DNA from 3 places in the Arthrobacter sp. KN11-1C genome. Region 1 is predicted to be linked to each of the others. Evidence: riboswitches for the same ligand, from Rfam matches in the RefSeq annotation. Region 1 holds a riboswitch; each other region holds the start of a gene.
What was found. A riboswitch is a leader RNA that binds a small molecule or an ion and turns the genes downstream of it on or off. The one in region 1 is predicted to bind S-adenosylmethionine.

Region 1 (7,852 bases):
ATTGAAGGAGTCCCTTTCCTACACGGAGGATCCCCCAATGCACGAGAACTTATCCACTGCGACGACTGGGGCTGCAACGGCGCAGACCGACGTCGAGCAGAACCTGCAGTCCATTCCCGAATCAGCGCGTACCCGCAGCGTAGCGGGCCAATTCTGGATCTGGGCAGGTGCAAACCTTGCCCCGATCAACTGGGTCCTCGGGGCCCTCGGCGTCCAACTTGGACTGGGCTTTGCCGACACCGTCACCGTCCTGGTGGTGGGAAACCTGATCGGCATGGCGCTCTTCGGCCTCTTTGTCCTCCTGGGGCAGCGGACCGGTGCCACCGGCATGGTCCTGGCCCGGGCCGTCTTCGGCCGCCGCGGCAACTACCTCCCGAGCGCCATCCAAGCCCTCCTCGGTATCGGTTGGTGTGCCGTCAACACCTGGATCATCCTGGACCTGGTGATGGCACTCCTCGGCAAGCTCGGCATGGTCGATCCGGAGCAGCCCAACGTGGGACCCAAGATCCTGGTGGCCTTCCTGATCATGTCCGCCCAGGTCACGATCGCCTGGTTCGGCTACAAGGCCATCGCGGCTTTCGAGAAGTGGACTGTCCCGCCAACCATCGTGGTGCTGATCGCCATGTCCGCCGTGGCCTGGTTCGGCATGAACATCGATTGGGGCTACGCAGGCCCTCCGGGTGCCGTCCTTGAGGGGGGCGCACGAATCGCGGCCATGACCACCGTGATGACCGTCATCGGCATCGGCTGGGGGATCACCTGGTTCACCTACGCGGCCGACTATTCGCGCTTCGTTAGCAAGTCCGTTCCCAGACACAAGGTTTACCTGGCCTCCGTCTTCGGCCAGTTCCTGCCGGTGGTGTGGCTCGGCATCCTGGGCGCTAGCCTGGCAACGAAGAGCGGCACGGCCGATCCCGGCCACCTCATCGTCGATAACTTCGGCGTCCTGGCGATCCCGGTACTCTTCCTGGTGCTGCATGGGCCCATCGCGACGAACATCCTGAACATCTACACCTTTTCGGTGGCTGCCCAGGCATTGGACATCAAGGCGAAACGACGGTCCTTGAACCTCTTCGTCGGGCTTCTGGCGCTGGTCGGCGTCGTGTTCTTCATCCTGCAGCAGGATTTTGCGTCAACCCTGAGCACCTGGCTCGGCGGGCTCGTGGCGTGGGTGGCCGCATGGGGAGGGATCATGCTGGTGCACTACTTCTGGGTGGACAAGCGCAGCCCCGTGGGTGTCGACCGGCTCTTCGACCCCGTGGGCACCCGCCGGCTCCCGGCATTCAACTGGGCTGGGATCACCGCGCTCCTGGTGGGCATCTTTGCCACGTGGCTGTTCATGTACGGCGTCTTGCCGATCATGCAGGGCCCCATCGCCACGGCAATGGGCGGGATCGATTTGTCCTGGCTGGCAGGCGGACTTGTTGCCGCCGCAATCTATGGCGCCCTGGGCCCACGGGTCCATGCCCGGTACCTTCCGCTGCCATCGGCGGCCGCAGTTTCTCCCGCTGCCGCGACGTCGCAGCCCCTTGCGGAAGACGCCGTCGCCAATCTGGTCAACGACTGAAAGGACACACGATGACCACCAACGCATTTCCCGACGAGGCACATCCGATCGCTTGGCCCGAAAACTTCAGGGCCGCGGCATCGTTCACGTTCGACGTCGACGCCGAATCCTGCACCATCGCGCACGATCCCACGAGCACCCGGCGCATGTCCCTCATGAGCCACCAGTCCTACGGCCCGCGGGTCGCCGTTCCGCGACTCTTGAAGATCCTCGAGCGCCAAGAGATCCAGGGGACCTTCTTCATCCCTGGGTTCACTGCGGAAAGCTACCCGGACGTGGTGCGTCGGATCGTCGACGGCGGCCACGAAGTCGCCCACCACGGCTACCTTCACGAACCGATGCAGGGAATCGACGCCGCCACCGAGGCCAACTACCTGGACCGCGGGCTCGAAGCCCTCGCGAAGGTAGCCGGGGTCAGGCCGGTCGGCTATAGGGCGCCCTGGTGGGAGCTCAACTGGCACTCGCCCGCGCTGCTCGTGGACCGCGGCTTCCTCTACGATTCAAGCCTGCTCGACGGCGATGCGCCCTACCGCATGGCGGTTGCCACGGACTCGGGTGATTCTCGGGACATCGTGGAGATCCCGGTGGACTGGGCTTTGGACGACTGGGAACAGTACGCGTTCTACCCGGGAGTGACTGGAAGCGGAGTCATCGAGAGCCCGGCCAAGGTGCTCGAGATGTGGACCCTGGAAGCCGAAGCCCACCACGCCCAAGGAAGTTGCTTCGTCCTGACCAACCACCCGTTCATCTCCGGCCGGCCATCCAAGGCCGTTGCCCTGGAGCAGTTGATCGAACGAGTGAAGTCCATGGACGGGATGTGGGTGACTACTTTGGAACGAATTGCCGAACACACCAAGGCCACGGTCAACGAGATCCACAGCCACGCCCGCATTGAGGTGCCCTCTTATCCGGGTGCAGGAGCCAGCTTCAAGCCCGCCCGGTTGCTGGAAGCCATCCCCAAATAGCTCAGCCATAGAGCATGCTCTTCCTTGGCCTCGAGCAGTGGACATAATGTCGAGCGTTCGTTGAGCATGCTCAGCGCTGGCGTCGAGAAGTGGACATAACGACTGGAGGCTGTCGAGCATGCTCTACCTTGGCCTCGAGCAGTGGACATAGTAGTGATACGTCCACTGCTTAGGCTGAACGGGGGGCATGTCCCGCGAGGAAGCTGGGGGTTGCGGAGGGGCTGGACGGGGCGGCATGTCGCGGGTGGCTCAGGCCCGGAGCACGGTCAGCCTTGGCTGGGAGAATTGGACACCCGGAGCATGCTCTGCCTTGGCGTCGAGAAGTGGACATAACGCCAGGCGGCCGTTGAGCATGCTCTGCTGTGGCCTCGAGGAGTGGGCATAGTAGTGATATGTCCATTGCTCAGGCTGAACGGGGGGCATGTCCCGCGAGGAAGCTGGGGGTTGCGGAGGGGCTGGACGGGGCGGCATGTCGCGGGTGGCTCAGGCCCGGAGCACGGTCAGCCTTGGCTGGGAGAATTGGACACCCGGAGCATGCTCTGCCTTGGCCTCGAACAGTGGACATAACGCCAGGCGGCCGTTGAGCATGCTCTGCCGTGGCCTCGAGGAGTGGACATAGTAGTGATATGTCCATTGCTCAGGCCGAACGGGGGGCATGTCCCGCGAGGTGGGGCTGGGGGCCGGGCTACGCGTCGGCCGGGGTCACAAGTCCGTCCGGCACGGGGCCGTGTGGAGTTTGTAGAGTCCGTTCAGGTCGCCGGCCGCCAAGCCATCGGGGGCACCGATCTCCGGGTACATGAGCTGGATTGGATCATCGACGTGGTCGAGTCCCACCACGTGGCCCAGTTCGTGTTGGATCACCGCGGAGACGTAATGGGCGCCGCCGGGGACATCCAGCAGTTCCGTGATTTGCGGGGCGTCCAGGTCGAGGCTTCCCGTGACGTAGCTCTTGGGTCCCGTGCCGAAGCTGTACATGGTGCTGCCGCCGGTGCCGATGACGGATCCAGTCAACGCCGGAGCCGCCTCGGGAGTGGTCCAGGAAATCAGCAGGGGAGCCCAACGATCTCCGTAGAGCGCGGGCTGGTACGGCTTGCGCTTCTCGGAGGGGGTTTCTTTGCTGGTGCCATCGTCAACGAATGTGAGGCCCGTTGCGGCGGCGATCTTGGCGATCGCGTCGGCGATGAGCCCCTCGGATCCCGCCGAGGCAAGGGCTGAGTTGACCACATAGTGCAATGGCCGGCACGGGGAGTAACCCACGGGCGTGCCGTCGGCGTTGGTGGCCAGGAACTTGTAGGAACTGCTGGCCACGGCAGGTTTGGCGGGGGAGCCGAGTGGGTGCCCGGCTTCTTCCAGGCCAGGCGGCGGGGTATCCGGCGCCCGGGCGGCTTTTTGTGGCCCCTGCCCGGAGGCCGCGGGCCCTGGACTGCTGGCCGTGGCTTGGGCAGAGGGTGCCAGCTTGGGAAGGAGCCCCGTGAAGGCGGGATCACCCCGGAGAAAGCCACCGACAAGTACTGCTACGGCCGCCACGACGGCCACCACCATCAAGTTTCGGAACAGCGCCAACGCGGTACTGGGCCGCCGCTGCGGAGGCGGCGGGCCGCCGTCGTACCCGTAGTTTGAATGCAAGTCTTCCCCCAAATGCTTGATCCCGCCGCCCCGGCGGGCCGGCGCTGCTAACCGATAACAGCGCCGAAGACGAGGCCCAGCCCATACGTGGCCGCGGCCGCACCGAGTCCGATGGCGAGCTGCCGGAGACCGCGGGTCAGCGGCGAGGTTCCGGACAGCAAGCCGACGACGGCGCCCGTCGACAGAAGCGCGATGCCCACCAGCGTACCGGCCACGGCAAGCGCCGAGAAGCCCGTCATGCCGAAGATGAACGGCAGGATGGGCACGATGGCGCCCGAAGCGAAGAAGCAGAAGCTCGAGATCGCGGCGCCCCACGCGGAGCCGACGGCCTCGTGCTCATTGACGGTTTCTTCAACTTCGGGGTGGAGCGAGAGGCTTGGATCGCAATCGCAGCTGTAGAGTCCCATGCGCTCGGCGGCCCGGTGTTCGGCGGCTTCGCGGGACATGCCCCTGGCCAAGTACACGAGCACCAGTTCATTGTGTTCGATGTCCAGGGCCGGGGCTGCGGTCAGTGTGGCCTGGGTGGGGCGGGTGGCCTTGAGGAGCTCGAGCTGGGAGCGGACCGAGACATACTCGCCCGCACCCATGGACAGCGCTCCCGCCAGCAAGCCGGCGACGCCGCTGAACAGGACCACAGTTGCGGGGACCCCGGTGGCCGCCATGCCCATCACGAGGGAAAGGTTGCTGACCAGGCCGTCGTTGGCGCCGAATACGGCAGCGCGGAAGGTTCCGGACAACCTGTTGCGGCCGCGCGTCGCCAGGCCGCGGACTACTTCTTCGTGGATCTGTTCGTCGGCCGCCATGGCGCGGGTTGCCGCTGGATCCTTCGCATAGGGCGAGCGCCCTTCAGCCCGTTGGGCGAGGGCCAGCACGAACACCGATCCGAAGTTCCGGGCCAGGAAGCCAAGCATTTGGCTTCGAGCGGAGGCCGCCTTCGGCATGCCGGCATGTTCGCCGAGGAGCTTGAGCCAGTGTGCCTCATGGCGGCCCTCGGCCTCTGCGAGGGCCAAAAGGATTTCGCGCTCCTCGCCGTCGCGGCGCTGCGCCAGTTGGCGGTACACGGCGGCTTCGGCCCGTTCGTCGGCCAGGTACTGCCGCCAACGCTTGATGTCCGACGACGACGGGGGAGTCTTGGGGGCTGCTGCGTCTTGGGACAGACTGCTTGGGTCCGAGGGATTGTCTGAATGCGAGGGTTTTGTGTGCGGGTGCACCGGGACTCCTGGGTTGCTGGGGCGGGCTTCATCGCCTCATTGCAGCTCCACTTTATCGCCAATTTCCGCGGTTTTTCGGCTGGCAATCCTCACTGGACTTTTTAGGCGCGCCTCAAAAACCGGGAGGCTCGCGGGAGACCTTGACCGCCGCAGGGGGCAGTGCTGGGATGGATGGACAGGGTCCACGAATTGGCGGGGTGGCGTTGGATCGGCTGCCTCATGTGCCTGTGCGATGGGCTCAGTGGCACGTCGAACGGAGGTTGCACCATGGACAGCACCGAGACCCACGCCCGCCATCCCGACCGGCCCACGGTCGAGGCCGATCCCGCCTACGACTACAACGAGGACCTGGCCGTGGACGAAGACTGGGAGGAACAGGCCGAGGTCCTTGACGACGACGAACGGCCGGTCGCGCTCGACGCCGACGAACACCGTGAGTCGGAAGTGATCGAATAGCCCCGGCCCGCTGAAACCCGGCTCGCTGAACTTGGCCGCTAAAACGCGCTAGCTAAAACGCGCTCAAGATGAAGTGCTTCTGCACGCCCGCACGATGCCCGGTTGCCGCAACCGTGAGGGTAAGTTTCCGCGTGGCCGGGAACCAGCGGGCGGGCTGGACTGCTTTTGAAAGCGCTTCGGTGATGAGTCGCGGCTCATGATGCCAATAGCGTTCCAGGTTTCCGTCCACCACGAACGTAATGGAGCCTTGGGAGAGGTCGACGCCGGGAATCACCCGGACGAACTCGTCCACCCGCCGGAAGCGGGGCAACAAGAGGGTGCTGGACTGGGTAGTGTGCGCGGTTGTGGCGGTAGCGCCGTTTTCGAAAGGCATGGCCTTCTCCTGTGGAGTTGCTCTTGCCCGTTCGGTTGTCTCTGGTCCGAACCGGGCCGCTTCTTCATCCGAACCACCCGTGAACATGGGGTTGGCGTGTGGCAAGTCGGAGCTTGGCGCCACATCTCTTGAAGCTGTTCCTACTGTACATGCGACAGCGGCGCCGCACCTCTCGAAGGAGAAGGTGCGGCGCCGCCGTCGTACGAGGTTTTGTGAAACTTAGTGGCTGGCCACCGGGTGGGCTTCCAAGGGGAGTTCCTCCGCGGCCGCTCCGGCAACGCGGCGGTCCCAGGCTTCGCGGACCGCGGGCTCGGTGGGCGGCGTGAGGAGGGAGACCACGAAGTAGACGGCGAACGAGGCGCCGAGGCCCCAGTAGATGGGGTCGTTGGCGTAGACGCCGTCTTCGCTGGGGATGATTCCGGTGGCGTAGGCGATCAGCAAGGCAAGGGTCAGTACGGACCCGACCGCCATGGACCAGGCTGCGGCAATACCTGTACCGCGCTTCCAGACCAAGCCGCCCAGGATGGCAACAAGCAGGCCACCTACCAGGATGTCGTAGGCGATGGTCAGGGCTACCACGACGTCTTGCGCCGCCATCGAGATCAGTACTGCCACGATGCCCAGGCCAAGGACCCAGTAGCGGTTGGCCTTGACGTCATGCTCGGGATTCTCGGTGTCGCTGGTGTTGATTGTCTTGCCGAACCAGCTGGCCACGAACGGGACCACGTCGGCGCGCGCAACGGTGGCTGCGGCGATGAGGGCTCCGGACGCGGTGGACATCATGGCGGCGACTGCTGCGGCCATGACAAGTCCGCCGATGCCGATCGGCAGGATGTGCGTGGCTACCTCGGCGTAGACGACGTCCTTGCCAAGGGCCTTGACGTCGATGTTCGGCAGGGCCACCCGGGCGGCCAGGCCGATCAATGCGCCGGCGACGCCGTACAAGACGCAGTAGATGCCGGCGGTGGCGCCGCCCCATCGGGCCACCTTGGGGGTCTTCGCGGTGAAGACGCGCTGCCAGATGTCCTGGCCGATCAGCAGGCCCAGGGTGTAGACGACGAAGTACGTGATGATGGTCTGGGCTCCGATGCCGTCCAGCTGGAAGAAGCTGGCGTCAACGCGGGCACGGATGCCGTCGAAGCCGCCTGCGGCGTTGAGGACGAACGGGAGCATGAGGAAGAAAATGCCCACGGTCTTGATGATGAACTGCACCTGGTCGGCGAGGGTGATGGACCACATGCCGCCGATGGTGGAGTAGACCAGGACGATGGCGCCGCCGACGGCGATGGCGAGCCAGCGCTCCCAGCCGAAGAGGACGACGAAGATGGTGGCGTAGGCGCCCGTGGACGTAGCGCACAGCATGAGGGTGTAGGCGAGCATGACGATGCCGGAGGTCTGCGTGGCGCGCTGGCCGTACCGCAGGCTCAGCATCTGGGAGACCGTGTAGATCTTGAGCCGCTGGATGGTGCCGGCGAAAAGCAGGCTCAGGAGGAGGACGCCCGAACCAATGGCCACCACCAGCCACATGCCGGAGACGCCGAACTTGTAGCCGAGGCCGACGCCGCCAACCGTCGATGCGCCGCCAAGGACGACGGCGGCCATCGTGCCGGTGTAGAGCATCGGACCGAGGCGGCGTCCTGCCACCAGGAAGTCG
Region 2 (7,852 bases), 2.0 Mb from region 1:
GGGCAAGATGCATTCCCTGGGGGGTCAAAGTGATGGCGCTGTACGGCTGGTGGTCCACCAGGCCTTGGTCCTTGAGCTTGCGGACCATCTCCGAGACGGAGGAATTGGCGACGCCGAGCCGCTGCGCGAGCTGTGAGGACGTGATGGGTTTGTCCTGCCACTCCGTAAAGGAGTAGATGACCTTGACGTAGTCCTCGATGGAGGAGGAGGGCGCACTGGTCTTCACGCTTCCAAGCCTATCGTGAACCGGCAGAATCAGGCTTTGCGCGCCCGCCAGCTCTGCGTGAGATAGGGCAGCGGGATGACCTCGTCCTCGGCATGTTCCAGATGTTCGAAGAGATACCACCGGAGATTGCCCATGACCTTCGCCCGGGTGGCATCGTTCGCCCTCAGATAATAGCTGCGCGACTTCACGAGTTCGAGGATGTCTGCCGGAGCCAAGGGATCCTCCCAGCGCGTGACGTGGTTTTCGAGGCCGGTGAACTCGGGGCCCACCACTGGCCGGAAGTCCGGTTTGTGGACATCGCCGGCATGCATGATGCGGGACAGGCGATGGACCCAGGGCACCGAAGTGTCCAATTGGTTCCAGATCAAGCCGATGACGCCCTGGGGTCGAAGGATCCGGGCGATCTCAGTGCTCGCGGCGAGCGGATCGCACCAGTGCCAGGCTTGGGCAACGCTGACGACGTCGAATGCTGAGTCCGCCAGCCCGGTTGCCTCAGCCGTGCCCTCCAGGGCGATCACCTGTGGATACCCTTTGCGCAGCTGGGTGAGCATGTCCGTGGAGGGGTCCACTGCGGACACCGCCAGCCCCCGCTCGACGAGCAGCGAGGTGAACTTTCCGGTGCCGGCGCCGATGTCTGCCGCGTCCCGAGCCCCCTCCGGCAGCAGCCAGTCAGCTGAATCCGCAGGGTAGCCCGGCCGGACCCGCTCATAGTGTTCTCCGCCGTCCTGGAAACTGCGGCCGAGTTCGAGTCGCCGTTCCTCATATAGCCTGGGGCCGGCTGAGGTGCCTTTGGGTCGCGGGGCCACGCGGGAACTCCTTCGTAGGACAGGAAAAATACCCTACGAATCTACCGCAATCAGTCGGTGCTGCAGGGTGCGGCGCCCGCGGTCCCGGGGGTGTTGGGAGCCCACTCCGGGTAGCTGCGGTGGTCGTTCGCAGGGACCCAACGCCCGGCATCCACCACGTAGTCCCAGCCGAGGCCATTGCTCTTGAGCGCCTGGATGCCCGCGATGAGCCGGGTGGCGTCTTCCAAACGCGACCCCACGCCGAAGCTGGCACGCAGCGATCCGGAGGGAAGGCCGAGGCGCTTGAGCAGCGGGTGCGCGCAAAAGCGTCCGTCCCGCAGGCCGATGCCATGCTCGGCCGCAAGATAGGCCGCGACGAGTCCGGCGTCGTAGCCCTGGAGCGAGAAGTTCACGACGCCGATCGTGTCCTGGGGATCGGTGTCGCTGAAGATCTGGTGCACGGTCACGCCGTCGATTTGCTTGAGGCCCTCGACAAGGTGCGAGCGGATGGCGGCCTCGTGGGCGTGCCATTCATCGTGGTCGAGGCTGGCAATGACCTGAGTGGCCCGGGCCAGGGTGGCCGCGCCCAGCACGTTCGGAGAGCCCCCTTCGTGCCTTGCCGGCCCCGTGGCCCAGCTGACGGAATCAAGGCGTGCCTCGCGGACCGCGCCGCCTCCTGCCAGGTGCGGCGTGCCGGCGTCGAGCCAGTCTGGGCGGCCCACCAGCACACCGGCGCCGAACGGTGCATAGAGCTTGTGCCCCGAGAAGACCAGGTAGTCCACCTCCGCGGCGGCGATATCGATGCGGCGGTGCGGTGCGAGTTGCGCCGCGTCCACCACGATCCGCGCCCCGAATTCGTGGGCCAAGGCAGCGAGTTCCTTGATGGGCAGGATTTCGCCGGTCACGTTCGACGCGCCGGTGACTGCCAGGAGGCTGACGCCACCCTGGGAGAGCGCCGTGCGGACAGCCGCAACAGTCTCCGACAACGTTCCGGCGGCAACGATGCTGCGGTGGGGAACACCTTGCCATGGGAGCAGATTGGCGTGGTGCTCGATGTCCAGGTACAGGACTTCGCCCGTATGCCTGCCGTCCTCAACCGGCAAGCAACCCGCCAGCAGATTGAGGGAGTCAGTGGTGTTGCGCGTGAAAATGACGGAATCGTCCGGCCTGCCGCCAACGAAGTCACGAACGATGTTGCGGGCATTCTCGTAGACCGACGTGCTGATTTGGGAGGCATAGCCGGCGCCGCGGTGGACGCTCGCGTAGTACGGCAGGATTTCGTTGAGGTACGCGGAGACCACGGTCAGCGCAGGTGCGGAAGCGCCGTAGTCGAGGTTGGCGTAGCGGATCTGGCCGCCCTGGATCAAGGGCGCCTGCAGCTCCGCTCCGGTGACTGCGGCCAGTGGGCGCGACGCCGGAGTCCGGGACTCACCGTGCCGCTGCCCAGGATCGTGGTGCTGCGAAAGAGCCGTGGAAGAAATTGTGGCTGTGCTCATGGGACCTCACTCAAGAGGGACCCCTGCGTGCAGGGGGTCCGCGCTTGCCGCATCCGTTCCGGACCGGCCGGGTCGTCACCCGGGGCACCCCGCCGCGATGGAGGGTTGCCGGCCAGCAAACCGGGGTTTCGCGCTGGCACTCGTGACCTGTAAAGAGCGTAGGACACCGGCAAGGCCGGTTCCAATGTGACCGCGATTGTTAAGCGGATTGTTACACCGCCCGAAAAATGTGCCTTCAGCCGAAGAAAAAGCAACGGACGCCCCGGAAAAGGGACGTCCGCCGTCGTTTGTTCAGTGAATGGGGTGGATCAGAGCAAGTCGTCGAGTTCGGGGTTGAGCCTCTTGAGCACCTCGGAGTGCAGGATCGAGTTAGTGGCGACGGCGTTTCCGCCGAAGGGGCCATCCGCGCCATCCAGAGACGTGAAGCGTCCGCCGGCCTCGGTCACGATCGGCACCAAGGCCGCCATGTCGTAGACCTGGAGTTCCGGTTCGGCGGCGATGTCCACGGCGCCCTCGGCCACGAGGCAGTAGGACCAGAAATCGCCGTACGCACGGCTGCGCCAGACATCGTTCTCGAGGCCCAGGAAGTTGTCCAGCTTCTCGTGCTGCTTCCACTCGGAAAGCTCGGAGTAGGAGAGCGAGGCGTCTTCGAGCCGGGACACGTTGGAAACTTTCAACCGGGTGGCCGCCGCCAGCGACCGGCCCATGTAGGCGCCGGAGCCCTTGGCCGCCCACCAACGCTTGCCGAGCGCCGGAGCGCTCACGAGGCCGACTACTACCTCGCCCTCGTCCACGAGGGCGATCAGCGTTGCCCACACGGGTACGCCACGCACGAAGTTCTTGGTCCCGTCGATGGGATCGATGATCCAACGCCTCGAGCCGTGGCCCGTGCTGCCGAATTCTTCCCCCAGGACGGCGTCACGGGGGCGGGAACGGGAGAGCTGCCCGCGGATTGCTTCCTCGGCGGCTTTGTCGGCGTCGGTGACCGGGCTCAGGTCGGGTTTGGTCTCCACCTGAAGGTCCAGGGCCTTGAACCGCTCCATTGTCAGGGAATCGACGGAGTCGGCCAGGACGTGTGCCAGCCGCAGGTCGTCGTTGTAGCTCGAATCGGGTTGGGTCATGGTTCCAAACTACCGTCTCTTCGCCGGTGAGCCGGGGAGGTAGGACGGCAGCGGCGCAGTTAGTTGACCGTACCCAGTTCCTTGGTTTCCTGTGCTTCCATGCGCGGGTCCGCGCCGAGGAGCCGGCGCAACGATGCCAGGCGGGCCGGGCCCGACTCTCCGGCATGGCCATCGGCGACCCACGAATCCAGGCCGCATCGAACAGCGTTGGCATCGTGCTTGCAGCCGCGCTCGCACATTTCGGTCCCGGGTTCGAGGTCCGGGAAGGCATGCAGGATACGGTCCGGGTTCACGTGGGCGAGGCCGAAGGAACGGATGCCCGGGGTATCGATGATCCAGCTTCCGCCGGGGGCGTCGCTGAGCTTCAGGGCAAGGGCAGACGAGGAGGTGTGCCGTCCGCGCCCCGTCACCGCGTTGACCCCGCCGGTGGCGCGCTCGGCCCCGGTCAGGGCGTTCACCATGGTGGACTTCCCGACGCCGGAATGGCCCAGGAGCACGGTGACCTTGCCGTCGAGGTAGTCCCGCAACTGGCCGACGGCGTCACTGTCGAGGCGGGCGGACAAACCGTCGTCCGACCGGGCGTCGATGCCGGAGGCGCCGGCGTCGGCCGTCCGGCTGATGATGATGGGGAAACCGAGGCTCACGTAGTTGGCGAGCAGTTCTGTCGGATCCTTGACATCCGCTTTGGTGACGAGCAGCAGCGGCTCGATTCCGGCGTCGTATGCTGCCACCAGGGCGCGGTCGATGAATCCCGTGCGCGGTTCCGGGTTGGCGGCCGCCACCACCACCACGAGCTGGTCGGCGTTGGCGACGACGGCGCGTTCGATCGGATCGGTGTCGTCGGCACTTCGCCGCAGGAGGGTCTTGCGCTCCTCGACCCGCACGAGGCGGGCGAGGGTGTCCGGGGCTCCTGAAACATCGCCGACGAGGGCGACGAAGTCCCCTGGAACCACGGGGGAGCGCCTCAGTTCCCGGGCGCGGGCGGCAATGACAATGCGCTCGTTGTCCGAGCTTTCATCCACTATCGCGGTGTAGCGGCCGCGGTCGACGGTGACGATGCGCCCGATCACGGCGTCGTCGTGGCTGGGGCGGTCCTTGGTGCGGGGGCGTGTGCCCTTCTTGTTGGGGCGGATCCGGACATCGGACTCATCCCAGGAGCGTGCGTCGCGAGCCATCGTCAGTTGCTTGTCTCCGTTGAACCGGTGTCCGCGGCCGCTGGCCCCGCAGTGAGCATCGACGTCCAGATGTCCGGGAATTCGGGCATGGTCTTGGACGTCGTCGCGATGTCTTCGACCTGGACGCCTTCGACAGCGAGACCGAGTATCGCACCCGCGGTAGCCATGCGGTGGTCGGCGTAGCTGTGCACGACGCCGGCGTGCAGCGCTGCGGGCCGGATCACCAGTCCGTCGCTGGTTTCCTCGGCGTCGCCGCCAAGTCGGTTGATTTCGGCGACCAGCGCGGCCAGCCTGTCTGTCTCGTGTCCGCGCAGATGCGCGATGCCGGTGAGCCGGGAAGGGCTGGTTGCCAAGGCGCACAATGCCGCCACAGTGGGGGCGAGCTCGCTGGTTTCGTCGAAGTCCGCGCCCAGGATCACGGAACCGCCGGTGACTGTCAGGGTGTCGTTGTCCAGCGTGACGGTGGCGCCCATGGTGGCAAGAATGTTCCGCCAGAGATCCCCGACTTGCGTGGTGTTGGCCGGCCAGTTGGGGATCCGGACGGTTCCCTTCGTGGCGAGCGCCGCGGCGAGGAAGGGACCCGCGTTGGAGAGGTCCTGCTCGATCCGCTCGTCGAACGCCTGGATGGGGCCGGGGGAGACTCGCCAATGGTTTGGCACGGAGTCATCCACCTGGACTCCAACCCCGCGCAGGACAGCGACAGTCATGTTGATGTGGTCCAGGCTCGGCACGGGCTTGCCGACATGCTCGAGGTGGAGGCCCTCTTCGAAGCGAGCGCCGACCAGCAACAGGGCGGAGATGAACTGCGAGGACGCGCTCGCGTCGATCACCAAGTGGCCACCGCGCACGGAGCCTGTGCCGGAGACCTTGAACGGCAAGGAGCTCGGCGCTTGCCCGTCCATGGCGCTGACTTCCACTCCGAGGGTCCGGAGGGCTTCGATGATGGTGCCCATGGGACGCTGGCGTGCGTGCGGATCGCCGTCGAACACCGAAACGCCGTTGCGCAGTGCCGCAAGGGGCGGCACGAAGCGCATGACTGTGCCGGCCAGGCCGCAGTCGATGGCGGTCTCCGATGCGGCAGCCGCAGGATCGATGGGGGTGATTTTAAGATCCGGGCCGTACTGTCCATCGCCGGGAACCTCGGTAATGGTGGCGCCAAGCCGGCGCAGGGCCTCGACCATGAGGGCCGAATCCCGCGAATGCAAGGGTGCACGCAACCTGCTGGGGCCGTTGGCCAATGCCGCCAGGACCAGATAGCGGTTGGTCAGCGACTTCGAACCAGGAACCGAGACCGTGGCATCCACAGGGTGGCTGGCGAAGGGTGCGGGCCACAGGGGAAGCGCGGAAGCTGTGCTGGTCCCTGAATCGTCTGCCTGCGTGGCGGGGGTTCCTGGCATGCTTCCTTATGCTCCAACTGCGTTGTCTACGGCCTTGCGGACGGCCCGGTCTGTCTTCTTGAACTGCTTGCCCGTGGCCTTCTTGGCGTCGATGGCGAGGTGTTCCGCGCGCCATGCGAGGCTCGGTTTGCCGGCAGTGTCGACGGCGGCGAGGAGAACGCCGCCGGTCAGCGAAATGTTCTTGAGCAACTGGGCGCGACGTGCGAGCCGGCCTTCCTTTGTGCTGATGTCGGCAGAACGCCACTCAACAAAGGTGTTCAGGACCGAGATCCCGGCAAGCAGCGTTGCCGAGAACCGGGAGCATTTGCCGAGGGCGAGCAGGGCGCCTGCGCCCACCTGGGTGCCGCCAATGAGCCGCGCCAGCATCTTCTCGTCCGCAGGGAAAGGCAGCGACTCGGAAGCGCGGCGGAGCAGCGGAGAGAGCTGCTTGGCTGTGTCATCCGCGTTCTTGAGCTTGTCCAGCCCTGCGACGACAAAACTGGAAGCCAACATTGGCCTGGCGAGAAAACGGACGAGGGACATGTCTTTGCCTCCTGGATGGCTTGCCACGGTGTTCAGGTGGTGCTGCGTTCAAGTGGTGCGGTGTTCACGGGGTGCAGTCGGATCTAGTCTTGCATCTTTGCGGAATATTTGCCCGGAGCTTGCCGTTGTCAGAAGAAGGTGCGGTATGGGCTGGACCTTGGATTGTGGCGTGTGCGTTGTGCCGCGCTTAGTCATGTCGTTCGAGTGGAGATGGTTTTTTGGCCTTGGTTAAGGACCGCGAGGGACGCTTGGCGCTTGGGCGGGAGCTGCCACTGGACTCCCGGCGGGTGACAGTAGACTTGGATGCAATGAGCACCATGGATCCGGCCGCAGCGGCCATGTACAAAGCAGCGACGGAAGCCACGGACGCAACGTCCGACGGCGACGCAACTGTGGAGGCCGACGTCGAGATTGCCGTTGACTTCGCAAGCGAGACTCCCGAACAACGGAGGGCGCGCTTCGAACGGGACGCCATGCAATATGTCGACCAGCTCTATTCGGCTGCCATGCGCATGGCCAGGAATCCGTCCGACGCCGAGGACCTGGTCCAGGAGGCCTACACCAAGGCGTTCTCGGCCTTCCACCAGTACAAGCCGGGTACCAACCTCAAGGCGTGGCTGTACCGCATCCTGACCAACACGTACATCAACCTGTACCGGAAGCGGCAGCGCGAACCGTTGCAGTCGAATTCGGACACCATCGAAGACTGGCAGCTGGCGCGGGCGGAGTCCCATACGTCCGCCGGGCTGCGCTCGGCGGAGGCGGAAGCCCTGGATCATTTGCCGGACTCGGACGTGAAGAGCGCGCTGCAATCCATTCCGGAGGAATTCCGGCTCGCGGTGTACTTCGCTGACGTCGAGGGCTTCGCATACAAAGAAATATCAGACATCATGAATACCCCGATTGGCACGGTCATGTCCCGGCTTCATCGCGGCAGGAAGATGTTGCGCGATCTGCTGGCGGATTACGCCGCAGAACGGGGAATCAGCGCCGGCGCGGAAGAAAAGGCCTTGGCCGTGGGCGCGGCCACAAGCAAAAAACAGGAGAAAAGGAAATGAGCTGCCAAGGATTGGGCGACTGCGACGATGCTCGGATGCAGCGTATCTACGAGTACCTCGATGGTGCGTTGA
Region 3 (7,852 bases), 1.4 Mb from region 1:
GATAGCGCACGGCGAGCCACATCCGCCGCACGGCGGGCCGCCACCTCCGCATCCTACGCACGGCGGGCCGCATCCCCCGCACGGCGGGCCACATCCCCCGCATCCGCCGCACTTGCACAAACATGTGCCCCGGCCCCCGCATCCCGGCCCGCGGCCGCATCGGCCGCCCGGGCCCTCGCCGGAACCGGGAGACCGTCAATAGCCGCCGCTATCTCGGCCTCCGGCTGTGACTCACGACGGCGGCGCGGGCGTCGGGAGCGATGGCGCCGTCCACGGGCCGGGAAATTTAGCTTCGCGAACTCTATTGTGCCGCCATGGCGCCAGTAGTTAACTAGTCCCGTGAACTCTGCTGGGGAAGGGTGATCTGGCTCTCGGCCCGGCGGGCACCTGGTTTCACGGTGCCGTGGAATCAGCACAGTTGATGGAGGGCATCATGATGAGTGCAGTTTCTTCGTCCCGGAATTTCAATGTCGGTTTTCCCACGCCCGGACCCCCGGATCCGAACAAGATCATCGGCATCACGGTCTGTTCCTCACCGAAGGATCCGGTCACATGACTTCCGCCGCCGAGGACTGGATCAAACGGCTGGACATGTCCCCCGCTGTGGTGGGCGGCTGGTTCGCGCCGGCGCTCGTGAGCAACGAGGACATCGCCGGATCGGCGCTGCCTCCGCGCTTCGGCGTTGACCATCCGCTCTACAGCTCCAATTGGTACCTGCTGGAAGCCAGGGAGGTTCTCCAGTTGCACGCCCTTAAGCAGGACGAATTGTGGTTCTTCCACGTGGGGACACCCATCAGGCTGCATGTGTTTTCACGGGAGCTCGGACTTCAGGACTTCGGCTATACCGAGGCCTTGTTGGGGCCGGATCCGGAGGCAGGCGAGACGCTGCAAGGAGTTGCCCCGGGCTCCACCTGGTTCGGTGCCGAGTTGGCCGGGCCGGGGTTCGCCCTTGTCAGCTGCAGCCTCTCACCGGGATACGAGAGGTCTGACTCCGCGAAACCAACGGCACGGGACATCGAGTCGCTCGTGATGAGGTTTCCCGGGCATGCCGAGCTGATCCTGCGGCTGGCGGCGGAATAGCCGGGGGCCGACGGCTGGCAAACGGGCCGGATGGGCCCTCTAAAAAACGTCTGGTGCGCCGGTTCTGGGGCCGGCGCACCAGGCTTCGCCCGGCTTCTCAGGATCCGAGCGGAGAAAGTGCCCGCACCAAACCGAAAAGGTCCTTAGGGTCGTCGGGATTCGCCACGAGGTCGATCTCCTCGAAGAATTCCGAACCCTCGACGGCGTCGCGGAGATACCGCAAGGCGGAAAAGTCCTCGATCGCGAAGCCCACGGAATCGAATATCGTGATCTGGTCCCTGAAGGTCCGGCCCGGCGCATGACCGCCAAGAACTTGCCAGAACTCGGTGACGGGAAAATCGGCGGACATTTGCTGGATCTCGCCTTCAATCCGCGTCTGGGGATCGTATTCCACAAAGACGTCGCCGAGGTCCAGGATGGCAGCGTCGAGTTCGGTCTTTCCTGGGCAATCGCCGCCGATCGCGTTGATGTGAACGCCCGGAGAAACCTGGTCTGCCTTCAGGATCGTGGCGTTGGCCTTGTCCGCCGTGCACGTGGTGATCACGTCGGCACCTTCCACTGCGTGGGCCGCCGAGCCCGCGATGGTGATGTCGAAGCCGAGGGGAGCCATGTTCCTGACGAACTTCTCCATCGCAGCCGGATCCGTGTCCCAGATCCTGACAGTGTTGATGCCCAGGGCCGCCCGGAAGGCCAGGGCCTGGAACTCCGATTGGGTACCGGTTCCGATCATCCCCATGACCCGGGAATCGGGGCGCGCGAGTTTCTTCGCGACCATCCCCGACGTAGCCGCCGTTCGCAGCGCGGTCAGCACTGTCATCTCCGCGAGGAACGTCGGATAGCCGTTATGGACGTCGGACAGGACACCGAAAGCTGTCACAGTCTGGAAGCCGCGCGCTGGATTCGAAGGGTGTCCGTTGACATACTTGAAGCCGTAGGTTTCCTGGTCACTTGTGGGCATCAGTTCGATGACGCCGAACGGGGTGTGACTCGCCACCCGCGGAGTCTTGTCAAAAGATTCCCATCGCCGGAAGTCGTCTTCCAAGTACTGAACCATCTCCGAAATGATGGTTTCCGGGCCTCGCCCGGCCGTCCAGCGGACCATATTGCGGACATCGACAAAGCGCGTCATGTGCGCTCCTTTCCCTCATAAGCACTGTTGCTACGAGGCTACGGAGTGGCGATATGCATCCACAATTGCCAAAGTACGTACTTTTCATTGAAAAAGTGCACAAAATGACGACGCAAGATGCACACAATGCTCATTCGGCTTGTCTCTGCCAAGCCAGCGGCTACCGCAGGACGGAGCTGAGCAGCAGGCTCGTCTCGCTATTGACGATCCCCTCGATCCCGCGGATCCTTCCCAGGACCTGGTCAAAATCGCTGAGGCTTTCCGTGCGCAGCTCAGCCACAAGGTCCCAGCCGCCATTCGTGGTGTGCAGTGCCCAAATCTCGGGAAGCCCCCTCAGCTGGCGAATGACCCTGTCGGCCGACCTTCCCTCCACGGCAATGAGCGCAATAGCCCGGATCGCAAGTGGATCGACTTCGTCGCGCACCCTCGCGGTGAAACCAACGATGGTTCCGGAGGAGACAAGGCGCTCGAGCCGGCTGTTCACAGTGGCCCTGGCGACGCCGAGCTGGCGCGCGAGGCTCGCGACAGATGCCCGGCCGTCCTCCCTGAGGGCGGAGAGGAGCTGGCGGTCAAGGTCGGTGAGTGCTGCCATAAAGATAAACGTATCGCCCATTCCCCAAGTGGGCCTGAGTCCGTAGGGTATCGACATGAGCATCTACATCAGCCCCGACTCTGCTGCATGGTCGCTGACGGCCATGGCAACTGGTGCGTCAGCGGGATCAATCGATGATGCGAACGGCATGTCCAACTTGATCAAGGAAATCTACGAGACAGAAGGTTTCGAAGCGCTGTCTGGCGTGGTTTTTGCCCTGGCTCATCACAACAGCCTCTCGCTGCACGCACTCGCCACGGCCACCGGGATTTCCGTGCACGAGTTGCTGGAAATCCGGAAGCATCAAGGTTCCACGTTTCATCACTCCCCCACAGGAGTAGCGTCGCGCTTTGATGCCGTTTCACCCCGGGTCCAGGCAAGTCTGGACCCGCTGCCTACAGAAACCGAGGCGTAGGGTCCTCGCCAGCGTGGCCCCACCCACTGGCTCCCCCGCCGGCTGCCTCCCGGTTACGGAACATGACGACGGCCGGTGATGCGGGCCGCCGTCGTGGATGTTATTTTTCTTCTTGAGTAATGAGCACCAGCGCGAAGCCCTGACTTGCTGGTCGGCAACCCTCTCTCCGGCGGGGTGCCTCAGGTGACTACTCGGCGTATCGACACTTTCGAACTGCAAGCGTGACTGAGGAGCACCAATGCCTGAACCCACCGAGGAAAAACTCTCCTACCGTCTCATCACGGGCCCTGACACCAAGGAATTCTGCGAGCGGATCTCCACCGCCCTCGCGGAGGGATACGTGTTGCACGGCAGCCCGGCCGCGACTTTCAACGGCACGGACGTGATTGTGGCGCAGGCCATCGTCCTGCCCGCGGCGATCGCGAGCGCGGATGCCGCCGTCGCCAATGCGGTGGATCAGCTTGACGAGGAGTTCGACGGCGAGGGCCACGCATGAGCTACGCAGGCGACCTCAGCCCGCACGACGCCTGGGCCAAGCTCGAGCAAGGCGCCATCCTGGTGGACGTCCGCACCGAAGGCGAGTGGGCACACATCGGGATCCCGGACACGAAAGCCACCGAGAACGATCCCTTGTTCATCCAGTGGAACCTGGCCGGCGGCATCCCCAACACCCGTTTCATCGAACAGCTGACGCAACAGGCTCCTGAGGCGGACGGCACCGAACTTGTCTTCCTCTGCCGCTCCGGCCAGCGCTCCATCGCCGCCGCGATCGCCGCAACCCAGGCCGGCTACACCGCCTACAACGTCCTCGAGGGTTTCGAGGGCGAACCGGACCGCTACGGCGAACGAACCGTGAATGGCTGGAAAAACCGTGGACTTCCGACGAACCTGGGGAACATCTAAGTGACTTTCAATCCTGACGCCGCCGGCTGGAGCCCTGACACCCAGGCAGTCCGCGGCGGTCTTGACCGTACCAACTTCCAGGAAACGTCCGAAGCCGTCTTCCTGAACTCCGGCTTCGTCTACGAGTCCGCCGCGGCCGCCGAGCGAGCGTTCACGGGCGAGGACGAACGCTTCGTCTACTCCCGTTACGGCAACCCCTCCGTCGCCACCTTCCAGGAGCGCCTCCGCCTGCTCGAAGGCACCGAAGCGTGCTTCGCGACGGCGTCGGGCATGTCCGCGGTCTTCACCGCCCTCGGTGCGTTGCTGGCTGCCGGCGACCGCGTGGTTGCCGCCCGCTCGCTCTTCGGTTCCTGCTTCGTGATCCTCAACGAGATCCTGCCGCGCTGGGGCGTCGAGACCGTCTTCGTCGACGGGCCGGACCTGGATCAGTGGCGTGCCGCGTTGTCCGAGCCGACAACGGCAGTGTTCTTCGAGTCGCCGTCGAACCCCATGCAGGAAATCGTGGACATCGCCGCGGTGAGCGAGCTTGCCCACGCGGCTGGCGCCACCGTCGTCGTCGACAACGTCTTCGCCACCCCCTTGCTGCAACGCTGCGGCGATCTCGGCGCAGACGTGATTGTCTACTCGGGCACTAAGCACATCGATGGCCAAGGCCGGGTCCTTGGCGGAGCGATCCTGGGCACCAAGGAGTTCATCGACGGGCCGGTCAAGCAACTCATGCGGCACACCGGGCCGTCCCTTTCCGCGTTCAACGCCTGGGTCCTGACCAAAGGCCTGGAGACGATGGCCCTGCGCGTCAATCACTCCTCGGCATCTGCTTTGCGGATCGCCGAATGGCTTGAGGCACAACCGGCCATCAGCTGGGTCAAGTACCCGCTGCTGAAGTCGCACCCGCAGCACGAGCTCGCCGCGAAGCAAATGAAGGCCGGCGGAACCGTGCTCACCTTCGAACTGCTCCCCTCCGCGGGGCGATCGGCGAAGGAGGCTGCCTTCGCGCTGCTGGACGGGCTCGCCGTCATCGACATCTCGAACAACCTGGGCGACTCCAAGTCCCTCATCACCCACCCCGCCACCACCACGCACCGCGCCATGGGTCCGGAAGGCCGCGCAGCAATTGGCCTGAGCGACGGCGTCGTGCGGCTTTCGGTGGGGCTGGAAGATGTGGACGACCTCATCGGGGACCTTGAGCGGGCCCTCAAACAGGCCTAGCCCGGCGCTTCGCGCCAGTCTTGGCGCACCCAGGTGAGGACGGGCTGCGGCTTGGTGTCGCTCTCGTCCCGCTCTGAGCGCATCGTGATCTGAACAGCGTGCTCGACGACGGCGGCCAGCCCGGCGGCGTCGGGCGCGTCCCCGTTGGTGCCGCTCCAGCGCCCGGCAACACCACGCTGTTCGATGGCGCCGTTGCCACGGCCCAGAATGGCTGCCACGCCGGTTTGGACCAAGTCGAATTCACCCTGTTCGGCGAGCACAGGTTCCAGATACTCCACCAAGGACCAGACGACGTCCGCGGCGGGCTCCGGGCGGAAGGTCCCGAAGTCCAGCAGCTCGGTGCGCAATCCGAAGTTGCTTGCCTGCCAGGACGCCATCCGCAAAAGCGCAGTGGGCACGGCCGCCGGCTCTATTCCGGCATGGTACTCACGAACAGAAGTCTCAACCAAGGCCCTGACGAGCACCGCGATGAGCGCCGCATCCTCGGCCCGGAGGCAGACGTCGGCCACGCGGACCTCCACCGTGGGAACGTGCCGGGACAGCCTTGCGTCGAAGTAGACCATCCCCTCGTCCAGCAACACTCCCGTTTCAATGAGCCTCCGGACAACCCGCCGGTAAGCAGCCAGGGACCCGAAGATGGCTGACGGCCCGGACGAAGGCCAGCGGTTCCATGCCTGCGTCCGATAGCTTTCAAAACCCGTGGCCAGCCCCCGCCAGTAGGGAGAATTGGCGCTCATCGCCGTGAAGACCGCGAGCTTGTCCCGGATCCGGTCCAGGACCATCACGCCTTCCTCGGGGGACTCGATCGAGGTGTGTACGTGGAATCCGCACGTGAGCTGTTCGTGTGCGGTGATGCCGAAGCGTTCGAGCATGATGGCATACCGGGGATCCGGAGTGGTGTGCAACGCGGCGTCCACGGGCGACGTGGCCAACGCGGCGATCCGCGCGCCGTGGCGCCGTGCGGCGTGACTCGCGAGGCCCCGGCCCCTGCGGATCTGGTGTAAGAGCTCGGCATAGCTGCGGCATGGCCGGGTCTGGGTTTCGATCTGCTCAAGCTTGAGCTCGTGGCTTAGGCCGGTATCGGGGCCGTCGACCTCTTCAAGGGTGGGTTCGGGACCCTCGTGGGCCGGGCCCTCAAGGCCAAAATCTGCGGGGCCTGAGAGGAGCGCGTCGGCAAGGGCGAGCGGCTCGCCGGTCACGGGATCGACGATGAGCAATTCCTCTTCCACACCAAAAGTGCGCACGGAACAATTGTGCGCCATGGCAGCCTTGCGGAGACAGATCGGGATTTTGCGGGGCCACTGAAGGATTCTGCAGGATCATTCAGCTAGTGTCGCCTCCGAGCCCGAAATTCCGCCGCTTGCATTCCCATCCCGGCGAATGATCGTGCAAAATCCGACACCCGACCACTCCTCCCCAGCCCGGTTTGTCCACATGGAGCCATTTCCGGGCCAATGCGGGCTGAAATTGTGGCTAGCTCGATCCATGGATCCCCTGGACTTCTTGAAATCGCTCGGTGGCGTGGCCCGGGTTGGCTTACTGCGTCGGGAAGGTTACTCGGAGCGCGCCGTGCGGGGTCTGTCATTTGCCGGGGCACACCAACCGCGCAAGGGTGTGTGGGCATTACCAGATGCGGATCCCGAGTTGCTTCACGCCATCATCGACAACTCACTCCTGACGTGTGCATCCAGCGGTTCCCGTTACCAGCTTTGGCTCAAGGATCGGCCGGCGCGCCTTCATCTTGCCAGCAAGCATCACCGCAGCCGACGCTTCGCCACGCATGGCCAACTTCGCTTCGAGCCTGACCGGCGCCTGCCCATCGCCAGCATTGAGGACACCGTCATTCACGGACTGACCTGCTTGAGCGAAGTGGATGCTATCGCCATGGCGCAGTCCGCCATGCAGCATCACGGTGTGCCCAGAGTAGTTCTCGAGTCCGAAATGACTGCCAAATACTTCGGAACCGCCCGGAAACGACTGGCAAAGGCTGACGGTCTATCGGAGTCCGTGCCCGAGATCAGCGCCCGCATCCTGTTCGACTCGGCGGGGCTCAAGTTTCGCCGTCAAGTCAAGATCGCCGGCGTCGGGCGGGTCGACTTCCTGATCGAAGACTGGCTCATTGTCGAGATTAACGGCTTCCAATTCCACGGTTCTCGCGAAGCCTGGCGCAAGGACATGAGCCGGTCCAACACCGCGCAAATCCAGGGTTATGCAGTTTTGAGCTACCCGCCCGAACAAATATGGAACAGTCCAGAGATGGTTCTCCGGGAGATCCTGGCCATGCTGGAGCGTGGGCGCCCGCGTGTGTGAAGGATTCCGCTGGATCATTCTGCTGTACAAACCCGTTGAGCCCCACGACTCCGCGGGGCGCGAACCCGTCGTAGCGAATGATCCTGCAGAATCCGACGCCGTCAGTCCTGGAAGTACTCGATCTTGGCGCCAATCGTGTTGAGCCGCTCGGCCAGGTCCTCGTAGCCGCGCTCGATCACGTAGATGTTGCGCAACTCGGACGTGCCGCGGGCCG

Region 2: linked by a shared signal. The riboswitch ahead of ACSBOX_RS07120 (aminotransferase class V-fold PLP-dependent enzyme) and the one ahead of ACSBOX_RS16360 (hypothetical protein) in region 1 are both predicted to bind S-adenosylmethionine.
Region 3: linked by a shared signal. The riboswitch ahead of ACSBOX_RS01730 (DUF1737 domain-containing protein) and the one ahead of ACSBOX_RS16360 (hypothetical protein) in region 1 are both predicted to bind S-adenosylmethionine.

The regions. Positions count from the first base shown of each region.
Region 1 covers NZ_CP197467.1:3,502,392-3,510,243, reverse strand. The annotation lists gene ACSBOX_RS16385 (purine-cytosine permease family protein) at 38-1,567, shown strand; gene ACSBOX_RS16380 (polysaccharide deacetylase family protein) at 1,579-2,532, shown strand; gene ACSBOX_RS16375 (matrixin family metalloprotease) at 3,235-4,095, opposite strand; gene ACSBOX_RS16370 (VIT1/CCC1 transporter family protein) at 4,206-5,315, opposite strand; gene ACSBOX_RS16365 (hypothetical protein) at 5,637-5,825, shown strand; gene ACSBOX_RS16360 (hypothetical protein) at 5,878-6,198, opposite strand; SAM riboswitch class IV at 6,213-6,332, opposite strand; gene ACSBOX_RS16355 (sodium:solute symporter) at 6,418-7,852, opposite strand, start outside.
Region 2 covers NZ_CP197467.1:1,519,849-1,527,700, forward strand. The annotation lists gene ACSBOX_RS07110 (metal-dependent transcriptional regulator) at 1-226, opposite strand, end outside; gene ACSBOX_RS07115 (class I SAM-dependent methyltransferase) at 256-1,032, opposite strand; gene ACSBOX_RS07120 (aminotransferase class V-fold PLP-dependent enzyme) at 1,083-2,507, opposite strand; SAM riboswitch class IV at 2,543-2,655, opposite strand; gene hisN (histidinol-phosphatase) at 2,816-3,628, opposite strand; gene rsgA (ribosome small subunit-dependent GTPase A) at 3,688-4,803, opposite strand; gene aroA (3-phosphoshikimate 1-carboxyvinyltransferase) at 4,806-6,200, opposite strand; gene ACSBOX_RS07140 (DoxX family protein) at 6,207-6,722, opposite strand; gene ACSBOX_RS07145 (sigma-70 family RNA polymerase sigma factor) at 6,941-7,780, shown strand; gene rsrA (mycothiol system anti-sigma-R factor) at 7,777-7,852, shown strand, end outside.
Region 3 covers NZ_CP197467.1:350,856-358,707, reverse strand. The annotation lists gene ACSBOX_RS01755 (PRC-barrel domain-containing protein) at 1-202, shown strand, start outside; gene ACSBOX_RS01750 (cupin domain-containing protein) at 553-1,080, shown strand; gene ACSBOX_RS01745 (ornithine cyclodeaminase) at 1,178-2,209, opposite strand; gene ACSBOX_RS01740 (Lrp/AsnC family transcriptional regulator) at 2,370-2,801, opposite strand; gene ACSBOX_RS01735 (hypothetical protein) at 2,857-3,216, shown strand; SAM riboswitch class IV at 3,332-3,444, shown strand; gene ACSBOX_RS01730 (DUF1737 domain-containing protein) at 3,455-3,712, shown strand; gene ACSBOX_RS01725 (rhodanese-like domain-containing protein) at 3,709-4,119, shown strand; gene ACSBOX_RS01720 (O-succinylhomoserine sulfhydrylase) at 4,120-5,328, shown strand; gene ACSBOX_RS01715 (glutamate--cysteine ligase 2) at 5,325-6,572, opposite strand; gene ACSBOX_RS01710 (endonuclease domain-containing protein) at 6,814-7,638, shown strand; gene ACSBOX_RS01705 (UDP-N-acetylglucosamine 1-carboxyvinyltransferase) at 7,740-7,852, opposite strand, start outside.